2 regions of the Roseibium sp. RP-7 genome follow, and region 2 is predicted to be linked to the other one. Evidence: predicted binding sites of a transcription regulator. Region 2 holds the regulator's gene; the other holds the start of a gene.
What was found. The regulator PhoB, encoded in region 2, activates phosphate uptake and scavenging genes when phosphate is short. The targets are predictions, from matches to a motif close to TGTCATNNANCTGTCAT.

Region 1 (5,228 bases), on a different contig from region 2:
TTTATCTCGGCACCTTTTCCAAGACACTGTCGGCCAGTCTCAGATGCGGTTACGTGGCTGGAAATCCGGACATCATCCGCCAGCTTGCCGATATCAAGATGCTGACGGTGGTCAATTCATCCGACCACGTCGAACGCTTCGTGTTCAATCTGATGCAGGCCGGCCATTATCTGAGACATCTGCGGCGTCTCAGGAGCCGGGTGGAAGATGCCTACAAGGCATCCTTCGGGACACTGGAGGTGATCGGGTTGTCCGTGCGTGAGTGCTCCATTCCCGGGTTCTATCTCTGGGTGGAGTTTCCCGATGATGTGGATGAAAGGGAACTGTGCGCCGCTGCCAGCAAGCAAAGCATCTTCATTGCGCCGGGCGCCGTCTTTTATCCGAACCGGGAGACCCGGCAGAAGCCGGCAATGCGGGTCAATGTGGCCTATGGAACCGATGCGCGGTTCCTGTCGTTCCTCAGGGATTTTCTGAAGTAGTTTGAAAGCAGAAGAACAGTCAGGGCCACAAATGAAAAGGGCCGGCATAATGCCGGCCCTTCAGTTGCCCTGATGTTTGACTCACTAAATCTGGTTGGCCAGTAAAAACCCCGGGGGGCTGGGGGGCTAATGCATTCCGCGGCTTCTACGGGCCATACCCATCAGGGTATGATCCTAATATGGGTGTCTAAAATGGCTGGCCAAGGGCTGGAATGCGGCAAAATCAAGGAAATTTATGCATTCTTTCTTGGCAAAGTGCCGTTGCGTTCGTTTTTGCACTTCTTCCCGTAAAACTTATTGGCAAAATTACTCTGGTTTCGGACCTCTGTCTGTCAATATGACGTTGCGGGCTTGCCAGAATGGCTAAAGAAGACGCATCATGACAGCCAGGTGACAGGCGTTTCCCGACGATTCTCTTGTCGGTTACCTGTCAGCAGCGAAACCGCGAACGGAATGGAGGCGGAATGAGCGAAGCCGACGACAGCGCGTTTCAGCGTGGTGCGGGTGCAAGCCCGTCGCCACAACATCAACCGGCTCCACCTCCCAAACCCATTGTTGCATTCAACAGGCGCGAACTCGATGTCATTCTGAGGCTCTACGGGCGCATGGTCGCCGACGGCGAGTGGCGGGACTATGCCATCGACCTCCTGAAGGACCGGGCAATCTTCTCCGTGTTTCGCAGATCTTCCGAAATGCCGCTTTACAGGATCGAGAAGGACCCGAAGCTTGCCCGCCGCCAGGGCGCTTATTCGGTCGTGGCGACCGGGGGCATGATCCTGAAGCGTGGCCACGATCTGGCGCAGGTGCTGAGGGTTCTGGAGAAGAAAAAACATCTTCGGGTGGTCGACGCCTGACCAGGCATCCGGTCAGTCAGCTGATGGTCGGGTGAGGTTCATTCCTCTGCGTTGATCCGGTCACAGACATTTCCTTGATGGTGGCGTCAATGACCGGCCAATGCTGGTCGGTTACCCGCTGGTCGCGGACCAGTCGATTGGTTCGACCAAGCCTGGCAGCGCAGTGTTCTGCCGCTTCATTCCATTGATTTGCGCAAGGCTTGCGTTGACGCCCATTGGCGCAAGTGTCGGCGTGCGATGTGTCGGACAGTCGTGCGGTCACAAAAAAGCCCGGCACAAGGCCGGGCTTTTCCGTTTGTTCAGTTTGGCTGCGCTTAGTCGCGGTTGCCGAACAGCTGCAGCAGCATGATGAACAGGTTGATGAAGTCGAGGTACAGACGCAGCGCGCCCATGACGGACTTCTTCGTAGCGACTTCACCGCTGTCGCCTTCGTAGTACATTTCCTTGATCTGCTGGGTGTCGTAGGCGGTCAGGCCGGCGAACACCAGAACACCGATCACGGAGATGGCGAACTGCAGAGCGGAAGATGCCATGAAGATGTTGACCAGCGACGCGATCACGATACCGATCAGGCCGATGAACAGGAACGAGCCCCAGCCGGACAGATCTTTCTTCGTAGTGTAGCCGAACAGGCTCAGCGCGCCGAAGGTACCGGCGGTGATGAAGAAGACCTGAGCGATCGAACCCGGGGTGTAGACCAGGAAGATCGAGGACAGGGAGATACCCATTACGGATGCGTAGACCAGGAAAAGGGTCCGCGCTGCGCCGGCACTCATGGACTGAATGCGGAAGGACAGCCAGAACACCATTCCGAGCGGTGCGAGCATGACAACCCATTTCAGCGGGCTGCCGTAGATGGCAACACCCAGCTGGGTGAGCATGCGGCCGTTGCCAAGGCTGGCGACAGCAGAGTTCGGATCGGTGGTCGTTGCAAGCATGACCGTTGCCAGCGCAAGAAAGCCGGTCAGCGCAAGGCCGATGGTCATGTAGTTATAGACGCCCAGCATGTAGGAGCGGAGGCCCTGATCGATGCCGGCCTCGGCGCGTGCGCCGGCGACGGTATACGCGCCTTGAGATTGACGGTCATAGGTCGACATGGTCGTAAAAATCCCCTTCTAGATAGACGTGCGCATGCAATCGCGCATGCAACACAACTCCCTCAACATATGGGAAAAGCCTATCCCGAGCACAAGTCGAATTCGATGAAAAATTCGTAATCTTTGCGCTCAGGACGTATTATTTGAACCTATCCTTAAAAACAGGCTCAGATTCAGTCGTATTATTTCATGGCTTTCAGTCGGGATTCGATCTGCCGGTCGCAGGTGCCGCCGGGGTTGCGAACGATTTCTTCCGACGCGAAATCGAGGATTTCCTTTTCCGGATCCTGCATCTGCTCGACAGTCACACCGGGTTTGAACCACTGCAGAACCGCATAGTCGCCGCCGGCATCGGTGAGGAAAGCGATCGGCTTGCCATTTTCGGTGATGCCCATGCGGCCGACGCGGACTTCCGCAATCGATACCTTGCGCGCTTCGCCGTCGATGGTCAGCCGGTTTTTCGACACGTTCAGTTTCTTCAGCTTGGAGCCTTCAGTGCCGACCCAGTTACCGTAGAAGCGCTTGCCTTTTTTCTCGACGGAAAGGCAGGAGTTCTCGAAATTCGGGATGGAAAGACGGACGGCGGAAACCTCGATCGGATCCTCGCCCTTGGGCGCCAGCGTGTATTTCATCGCATTGTCGCCGGTGCGGTATACCCGGATGCCGACTGGCGTATAGCCGGAATCGTTCATCGAACGGGTGAAGAAATCGAACTGGTTGGCGTCGTTGGTGCCGGCCCGGCGATAAAGCCAGCGCTTCGGCAAACCGTTTTCGAAGACCAGCCAGTCACTGACGACGAGGCCGCGCGGGCCTTCCGGCGTGTTCAACTGCCAGACCCCGGTATGAAACGGGCTTTCCGCCGACGCGGCAGGGGCGAAAGCCATAGCGGCAACTGCGGACAGGGCTGCAGCCCCGGCAATGGTCTTCAAACGAATTTTCGGGAGAAACTTGAACATGGAATGGCCCCTTCTTAACAAACTGCCCGGAGCTGAACCGGATAGCCAAGATCAATTCAGTATGCAAGTTGTGTGGAGCTGAAGTTTGTCGCGATTTGGTTGTATTTCAGGATTTTTTCCTGAACGAAGTTTGCCAAGAGCTGTGGGCGCCGGATCGAAATAGATCAGCGCTCGTCAAGAATTCGTTCGATCTTGTTTTCGGAAGTCTACCGGTTCGTCGGAAATAGCCTTGCTGATCAAAGGAGGCACGACCGAGGCCGGCAAACGTCCTTTGATCAGCTTTTTTCCTGTGCGCACGTTCGCCGCGACAGCAGCTGACCGCACTTTGCGCTAGAGATTTCGCAAGACAGGTGCGGGCTTTTCACCCAGCACCCGCCATGTGCCGACGAGGCCGAAACCCACCGTCAGCACCAGCGCGATCAGCGCGGCACCTGCTGCGGTCACCGGCATCATCACGAACGACCCGTCCATGATCTGCGTTATCACGTACCAGGCGGCGACCCCTCCGGCCAGCAGGGCGAACACCGCCGTTGCAAGGCCCAGAATGGCGTATTCGAGTGCATAGGCGAAGATCAGGCGAGCCCGTGTCGCACCAATGGTTTTCAGAATGACCGCATCGTAGATCCGGCTGCGATGACCGGCGGCAAGTGCACCTGCCAGAACCAGAACACTGGCGATCAGCGTGATCGAGCTTGCGCCGCGGATGGCCCAGGCAAGCTGTGCCACCAGATCGTTGACCTGAGAGATCGCGTCCTTCACCCGGATTGCCGTCACTGTCGGAAAGGCGTTCGAGACCGTCTTCAACAAGGCAAGTTCCGTCTCTTCCGGCACATCATCGTCCCAGCCAAGGGTCATCAGATGGGCATGTGGAGCACCGGCAAAAGTGTTCGGCGAAAACACCATTACGAAATTGATTGCAAGGGACTGCCATTCCACCGTACGCGTGTTGGCAATTTCCGCCGTGATTTCCCTGCCGAGCACATTGACCGTGATCCGGTCTCCGATCTTGAGGCCGAGATCGGTGGCGGCCTCTTCATCGAAGGACACCAGCGGAATGCCGGTGTAGTCCTCCGGCCACCAGGAGCCTTCTTCCAGCTTCGAGTTCTTGGGAAGACTTGCGTCATAGGTAATGCCGCGGTCACCGCGCAGCACCCAGCCGGAGCCTTCCTGGGCAGGGACGAACTTGTCGGCCGCAATACCGTTCAGCGAGACAATGCGTCCGCGCAGCATCGGGACGCTTTGCAGGTTGGCGTCGGATGCTTCAGCATTCAGCAAGGCCTCGAAGGCGTCGCGTTCATGGCTCTGGATATCGATGAAGAAGAAGCTCGGAGCCTTGTCGGCAATGGTTGCGGTCAGCTCGCGCCGCAGGTTTCCGTCGATGAGGGCAAGCGCGACCAGCAGCGACAGGCCAAGTCCCAGCGACAACACGACTGACGGGGTGAGCGCTCCGGGACGGTGAATGTTTGCAATCGCCAGCCTGAGCTCGGTCGAGCGGACACTGGGCAGGCGCCTGGCTATGGCCATGATCGCGCGTGCGACCAGTACCAGCAAAACGAACGCACCGGCGGATGCGGCGATGTAGGTGCCGGCCATGCGCTGGTCGTGGGCAAGCAGAATGGCGATGGCGGCAAGGGCAAGCACTGTTGCCGCGGTGGCAAACAGATAGCGTTTGCGCGGCAGCTTGGCACCACCGGTCACGATATCCCGGAAAAGGGCCGTCGGCGGCACGTCATGAGCCCGCCCCAACGGCCAGATTGCAAAGGCGAGAGCGGTCAGGAGGCCGTAGACGAGGCCAAGGGCAAGCTCGGTCGGATAGATGCTGGCCGCGAGCTTGACCGGCAG
Region 2 (5,228 bases):
CAGCCGTCCGGAGCAGGCCGGCATCGGGGCGTCCATGATCGGGTCGCTGTTCATGATGCTGGTGGTGCTGTTCCTGTCGCTGCCGATCGGCGTGGCCGCTTCCATCTACCTGGAAGAGTTCGCTCCGCAGAACAAGTTCACCGATCTGATCGAGGTGAATATCTCCAACCTGGCCGCCGTTCCGTCGATCGTGTTCGGTATTCTCGGTCTGGCGGTGTTCATCCAGTTCATGCATCTGCCGCAATCCGCACCACTGGTCGGTGGTCTGGTGCTGACGCTGATGACACTGCCCACGATCATCATCTCCACCCGCGCCTCCTTGAAGGCCGTTCCGCCGAGCATCCGCGATGCGGCCCTTGGTATTGGCGCCTCCAAGATGCAGTCGATCTTCCACCATGTCCTGCCGCTGGCAATGCCTGGAATTCTGACCGGCACGATCATCGGTCTGGCACAGGCGCTTGGGGAAACCGCTCCGCTGCTGCTGATCGGGATGGTCGGTTTCATCGCCTCCAATTTCCCGGACGGTGTGGCTGCCGGTTTCTTCTCTCCGAACTCGGCCATGCCGGCCCAGATCTACGAGTGGGCGAAACGCGCCGACCCGGCTTTCTATGAACGCGCTTGGGGCGGGATCATCGTGCTGCTGGTCTTCCTCATGACCATGAACATTATCGCTATCATCCTGCGCCGCAGGTTTGAACGCCGCTGGTAAGGATTGCTCCGATGAACGAGATGCCGAATTTTGAACAGGCGAAAACCATGACCGACAGCAAAATTTCCGCGAACAAGGTGCAGGTCTATTATGGCGATACCCACGCCATCAAGGACGTGGACATCGAGATCCAGCCGCGGTCCGTGACTGCCTTCATCGGTCCCTCCGGATGTGGCAAGTCGACGTTCCTGCGGACGATCAACCGCATGAACGACACCATCGACATCTGCCGTGTGGAAGGGTCGATCAAGATCGACGGTGAGGACATCTACGATCCCAAGGTCGATCCCGTACAGCTGCGCGCCAAGGTCGGCATGGTTTTCCAGAAGCCGAACCCGTTTCCCAAATCGATCTACGACAACATTGCGTACGGTCCGCGGATCCATGGTCTGGCCCGCAACAAGTCCGAGCTTGATGAAATCGTTGCCTCCAGCCTGCAGAAGGCCGGGCTTTGGGAAGAAGTCAAGAACCGTCTGGACGAGCCGGGCACCGGCATGTCGGGCGGTCAGCAACAGCGTCTGTGCATTGCCCGTGCGATTGCCGTCAGCCCGGAAGTGATCCTGATGGACGAACCGTGCTCGGCGCTCGACCCCATCGCTACCGCGAAGGTGGAAGAGCTGATCGACGAACTGCGGGAAAACTTCACCATCGTGATCGTGACCCACTCGATGCAGCAGGCTGCCCGTGTGTCTCAGCGTACCGCGTTCTTTCACCTGGGTGTTTTGGTGGAGGAAGGTCTGACGGAGGACATCTTTACCAATCCGAAGGACAAGCGTACGCAGGACTATATTACGGGCCGCTTCGGCTAAGCATTTTTTAGGTTTCTGAAGGGGACACAGGATGTCTGAACATACAGTCTCGGCTTACGATGACGAACTGACGGCCATGGCCGGCAAGGTTGCCGAAATGGGTGGTATTGCCGAAAAGGCTTTCGCCGATGCGGTGTCCGCTCTGGTGTCGCAGGATCTGGAGCTTGCCAAGGCGACGATCAAGGGCGATGTCCGTCTGGACAGCCTTTACAACGAACTTGAAGTGAAGCTGATCGAGCTGATCGTCCGCCGCCAGCCGATGGGGCAGGACCTGCGTGAAATCACCGCCGCAACGCGCATTGCCAATGACCTGGAGCGTGTTGGCGATCTTGCCAAGAACGTTGCCAAGCGCGTCATCGCCATCGACAGCGACTTGCAGTCCAAGAAGCTCGCGATCGGTGTGGAGCACATGACGGAACTCGCTCTTTCGCAGCTCAAGCAGGTGCTGGATGCCTACGCCCGCAAGGATGCGGAAGCCGCCCGCCGGGTTCAGGAAGCCGACGCCGAAGTCGACGCGATCTACACGTCGATCTTTCGCGAACTCCTGACCTACATGATGGAAGACCCGCGGGTCATTACCCAGTGCGTCCATCTCTTGTTCTGCGCAAAGAACATCGAGCGCATCGGCGATCACGCGACGAACATCGCCGAGAACGTCTACTACATGGTCACGGGCGAGCGTTTGCCGGAAGACCGGGCAAAGGTCGACGAAACAGGCGCGGTCTGACCCGCCGATAATCGTCGGATTTGCAGAAGATCTTAACGGCCGGCGCTTCGGCGCCGGTTGCGGTAATTGGAGCGAGATGTATGCCGAAGGTGCTCATCGTTGAAGACGAAGAACCGCTCAGCCTTCTATTGAGATACAATTTGGAAGCGGAAGGGTACTCGGTCGAGTCCTGTGTCCGGGGTGACGAGGCGGAAATCCGCCTGCGGGAAAGCCTGCCGGATCTGTTGCTGCTCGACTGGATGCTGCCGGGCCTGTCCGGAATTGAACTGTGCCGCCGCCTGCGGGCGCGCGAGGATACCGAACGCCTGCCGGTCATCATGCTGACGGCACGCGGTGAGGAAGCAGAGCGCATCCGCGGCCTGTCGACCGGTGCCGACGACTACGTGGTCAAGCCCTTCTCGGTACCGGAATTGATGGCCCGCGTGCGCGCCATCCTGCGCCGGGCAAGCCCGGAAGTGGTGTCCAGCATGTTGCGGTCCGGCGATATCGAACTGGATCGCGAAACGCACCGCGTTCGCCGCAACACCAAGGAAATACACCTGGGGCCGACGGAATTCCGCCTGCTGGAATTCCTGATGACATCGCCTGGCCGTGTCTTCTCCCGCGAACAACTGCTGGATGGGGTCTGGGGTCACGATGTCTACGTGGACGAACGCACTGTCGATGTTCACGTCGGTCGCTTGCGCAAGGCTCTGAACAAGGGCAAGGCAAAGGATCCTATCCGTACCGTCCGTGGTGCCGGATACGCCTTCAATGACCAGTTCACCTCTGCCACTGCCTGAGGGCAACTTGCAGAATGGAATTAAGGAGCCCGCTTTCAAGCGGGCTTTTTGTTTCTCAACGGTTATGTGCCTTTCGCGGAGCAAGGTTCTCTTCTGCGACCACCCCATCAGTTGTGTCGGTGTCGGGGCTGATCCTTCGGTCCCTGTCGTGGCGGAGCGGTCAAACAAGGTATGTTTTGATGGAACGGAAACGGCATGGAGCGGTGCCGAGAACAAGCCGTGGGAGGTCACTGTTCGGGGTCGGGCATCTGGTCAATGGAAGGCCCAAACAAAAAAAAGCCCGCCAAATCGGCGGGCTTTCTCATGAATTGGTTAGGTGCGAGGCTATCAGCCTGCCTGAGCCATCGTCTTGCGATCGCGGCGGCGGTCGGCGACCGGCTGATACGCGATCTTGCAGTGATGAGCGCAGTAGGGGACGCCGGCATCGGACTGGCGGCCGCAGAAGTAGAAGTCGTCGGTCGCCGGGTCGCCAATCGGCCATTTGCAGGTCCGCTCGGTCAGCGTCAGGATGGTAGCCCGCTGCGAGATCGGAACGAGCTCTGCAATCGGCTCTACGCGCGGCTTGGCGGCCACCACTGGTGCAGGCGAGATGTCTGCTTTCAGGGCCGTCGCGCCGATCGACTGCGGATGTGAAGTCGTCGGTTTCTTCGGCGCTGCACCCGTTGCAGGAGCTGCGGTGCGCGGCCGGCGCGGCTTGGCGCTTGAAGAGGTGGACTTGGCGCGGCCGGACAGGCCAAGGCGGTGCACCTTGCCGATCACGGCGTTACGGGTAACACCACCCAGTTCGCCTGCGATCTGGCTTGCGCTCAAGCCGTCGCCCCAAAGCTTTTTGAGAAGCTCAACTCGTTCGTTTGTCCAACTCATTGCCGCACCCTTTAGTTTGACCGTCCTGCGGCCATTAACCCCGTGTTAAGCATGCGCAAGCACGCTTAATGCTGGCAGATCTAGTGCCTCTTGGTGATTTGCCTCACGAGATCTCGTGTCTGATTGCTGAGAGGTTACAATAACGTTAATTTGTCAGGCAACCACTCGACCCAAACCAGTTGGGGATGAAACGACTTTTCCCCAATTATGGCGAGGTCATTGAGAATTTTATGAAATCCGCCCTCCGCGGCACATGAAATGTCTTGTGCGCCATTTCCATTGACAGTGCATGGTACCGGCAGTGTATAAGAAAGCCGCTGCGTGCCGCCTCATCGGGGCGGCACGTTGCGTTTTGGCCCTTCGGCATCTTTTTAAGGTGACGGCCCGGCGTCGGGGCGACGCAGGGGACAGCAGGGGCGTTTAAAGGAGACAAACGAGGTTATGTCCGCGACTGCACTATTCGGAAATTACGCAAGATCGAACCTTTCTTTCGATCATGGGGAAGGCGTCTGGCTGGTTACCACCGATGGCCGACGATTCCTCGATTGCGGTTCCGGCATCGCGGTCAACGCACTCGGTCATGCCCATCCGCATCTGGTCAAGGCGTTGCAGGATCAGGCAGCCAAGCTGTGGCATACCTCCAACCTGCACCAGATCCCGGATGGCGAACGGCTGGCGCAGCGCCTGTGCGCGGAAACCTTTGCCGACAAGGTGTTGTTCGTGAATTCCGGCGCGGAAGCGATGGAAGCTGCCATCAAATGCGCGCGCCGTTATCATTATGACAACGGCAACCCCGAGCGGTTCCACATCGTGACCTTCGAAGGCGCCTTCCATGGCCGGACCATCGCGACCATCGCGGCTGGCGGCCAGGCGAAATATCTTGAAGGCTTTGGCCCGAAGGCTCCCGGTTTCGACCAGGTGCCGGCAGGAGACCTGGATGCGCTGAAAGATGCCATCGGTCCGCAAACGGCCGCGATCGCGATCGAGCCCGTGCAGGGCGAGGGCGGTATCCGCGAAATTCCGGCCGATTTCCTGCGTGCGCTGCGCAAGATCTGTGATGACAACGGCATTCTGCTGATCTTCGACGAGATCCAGACCGGTGTCGGACGGACCGGCAAGCTGTTCGCTCACCAGTGGACGGGCGTGGAGCCGGACCTGATGGCAATCGCCAAGGGTATCGGCGGCGGGTTCCCGATGGGCGCATGTCTTGCAACGGCAGAAACGGCAGCGGCGCTGTCCCCCGGGACCCATGGCACCACCTTTGGCGGCAATCCGCTGGCCATGGCAGTCGGCAATGCCGTTCTGGACGTCGTTCTGGAAGACGGGTTCCTGGAAGG

Region 1: ACVDG9_RS24305 (DUF2794 domain-containing protein) is a predicted target of PhoB. The motif match lies at 859-875, and genes of this name have one in related genera.

What each region holds. Positions count from the first base shown of each region.
Region 1 covers NZ_JBRKQA010000003.1:321,794-327,021, reverse strand. Annotated here, with positions in the region: gene ACVDG9_RS24310 (aminotransferase-like domain-containing protein) at 1-479, shown strand, start outside; gene ACVDG9_RS24305 (DUF2794 domain-containing protein) at 944-1,333, shown strand; gene ACVDG9_RS24300 (Bax inhibitor-1/YccA family protein) at 1,648-2,430, opposite strand; gene ACVDG9_RS24295 (hypothetical protein) at 2,613-3,386, opposite strand; gene ACVDG9_RS24290 (ABC transporter permease) at 3,717-5,228, opposite strand, start outside.
Region 2 covers NZ_JBRKQA010000001.1:1,171,640-1,176,867, forward strand. Annotated here, with positions in the region: gene pstA (phosphate ABC transporter permease PstA) at 1-709, shown strand, start outside; gene pstB (phosphate ABC transporter ATP-binding protein PstB) at 757-1,518, shown strand; gene phoU (phosphate signaling complex protein PhoU) at 1,550-2,245, shown strand; gene phoB (phosphate regulon transcriptional regulator PhoB) at 2,326-3,027, shown strand; gene ACVDG9_RS05360 (GcrA family cell cycle regulator) at 3,355-3,891, opposite strand; gene ACVDG9_RS05365 (aspartate aminotransferase family protein) at 4,333-5,228, shown strand, end outside.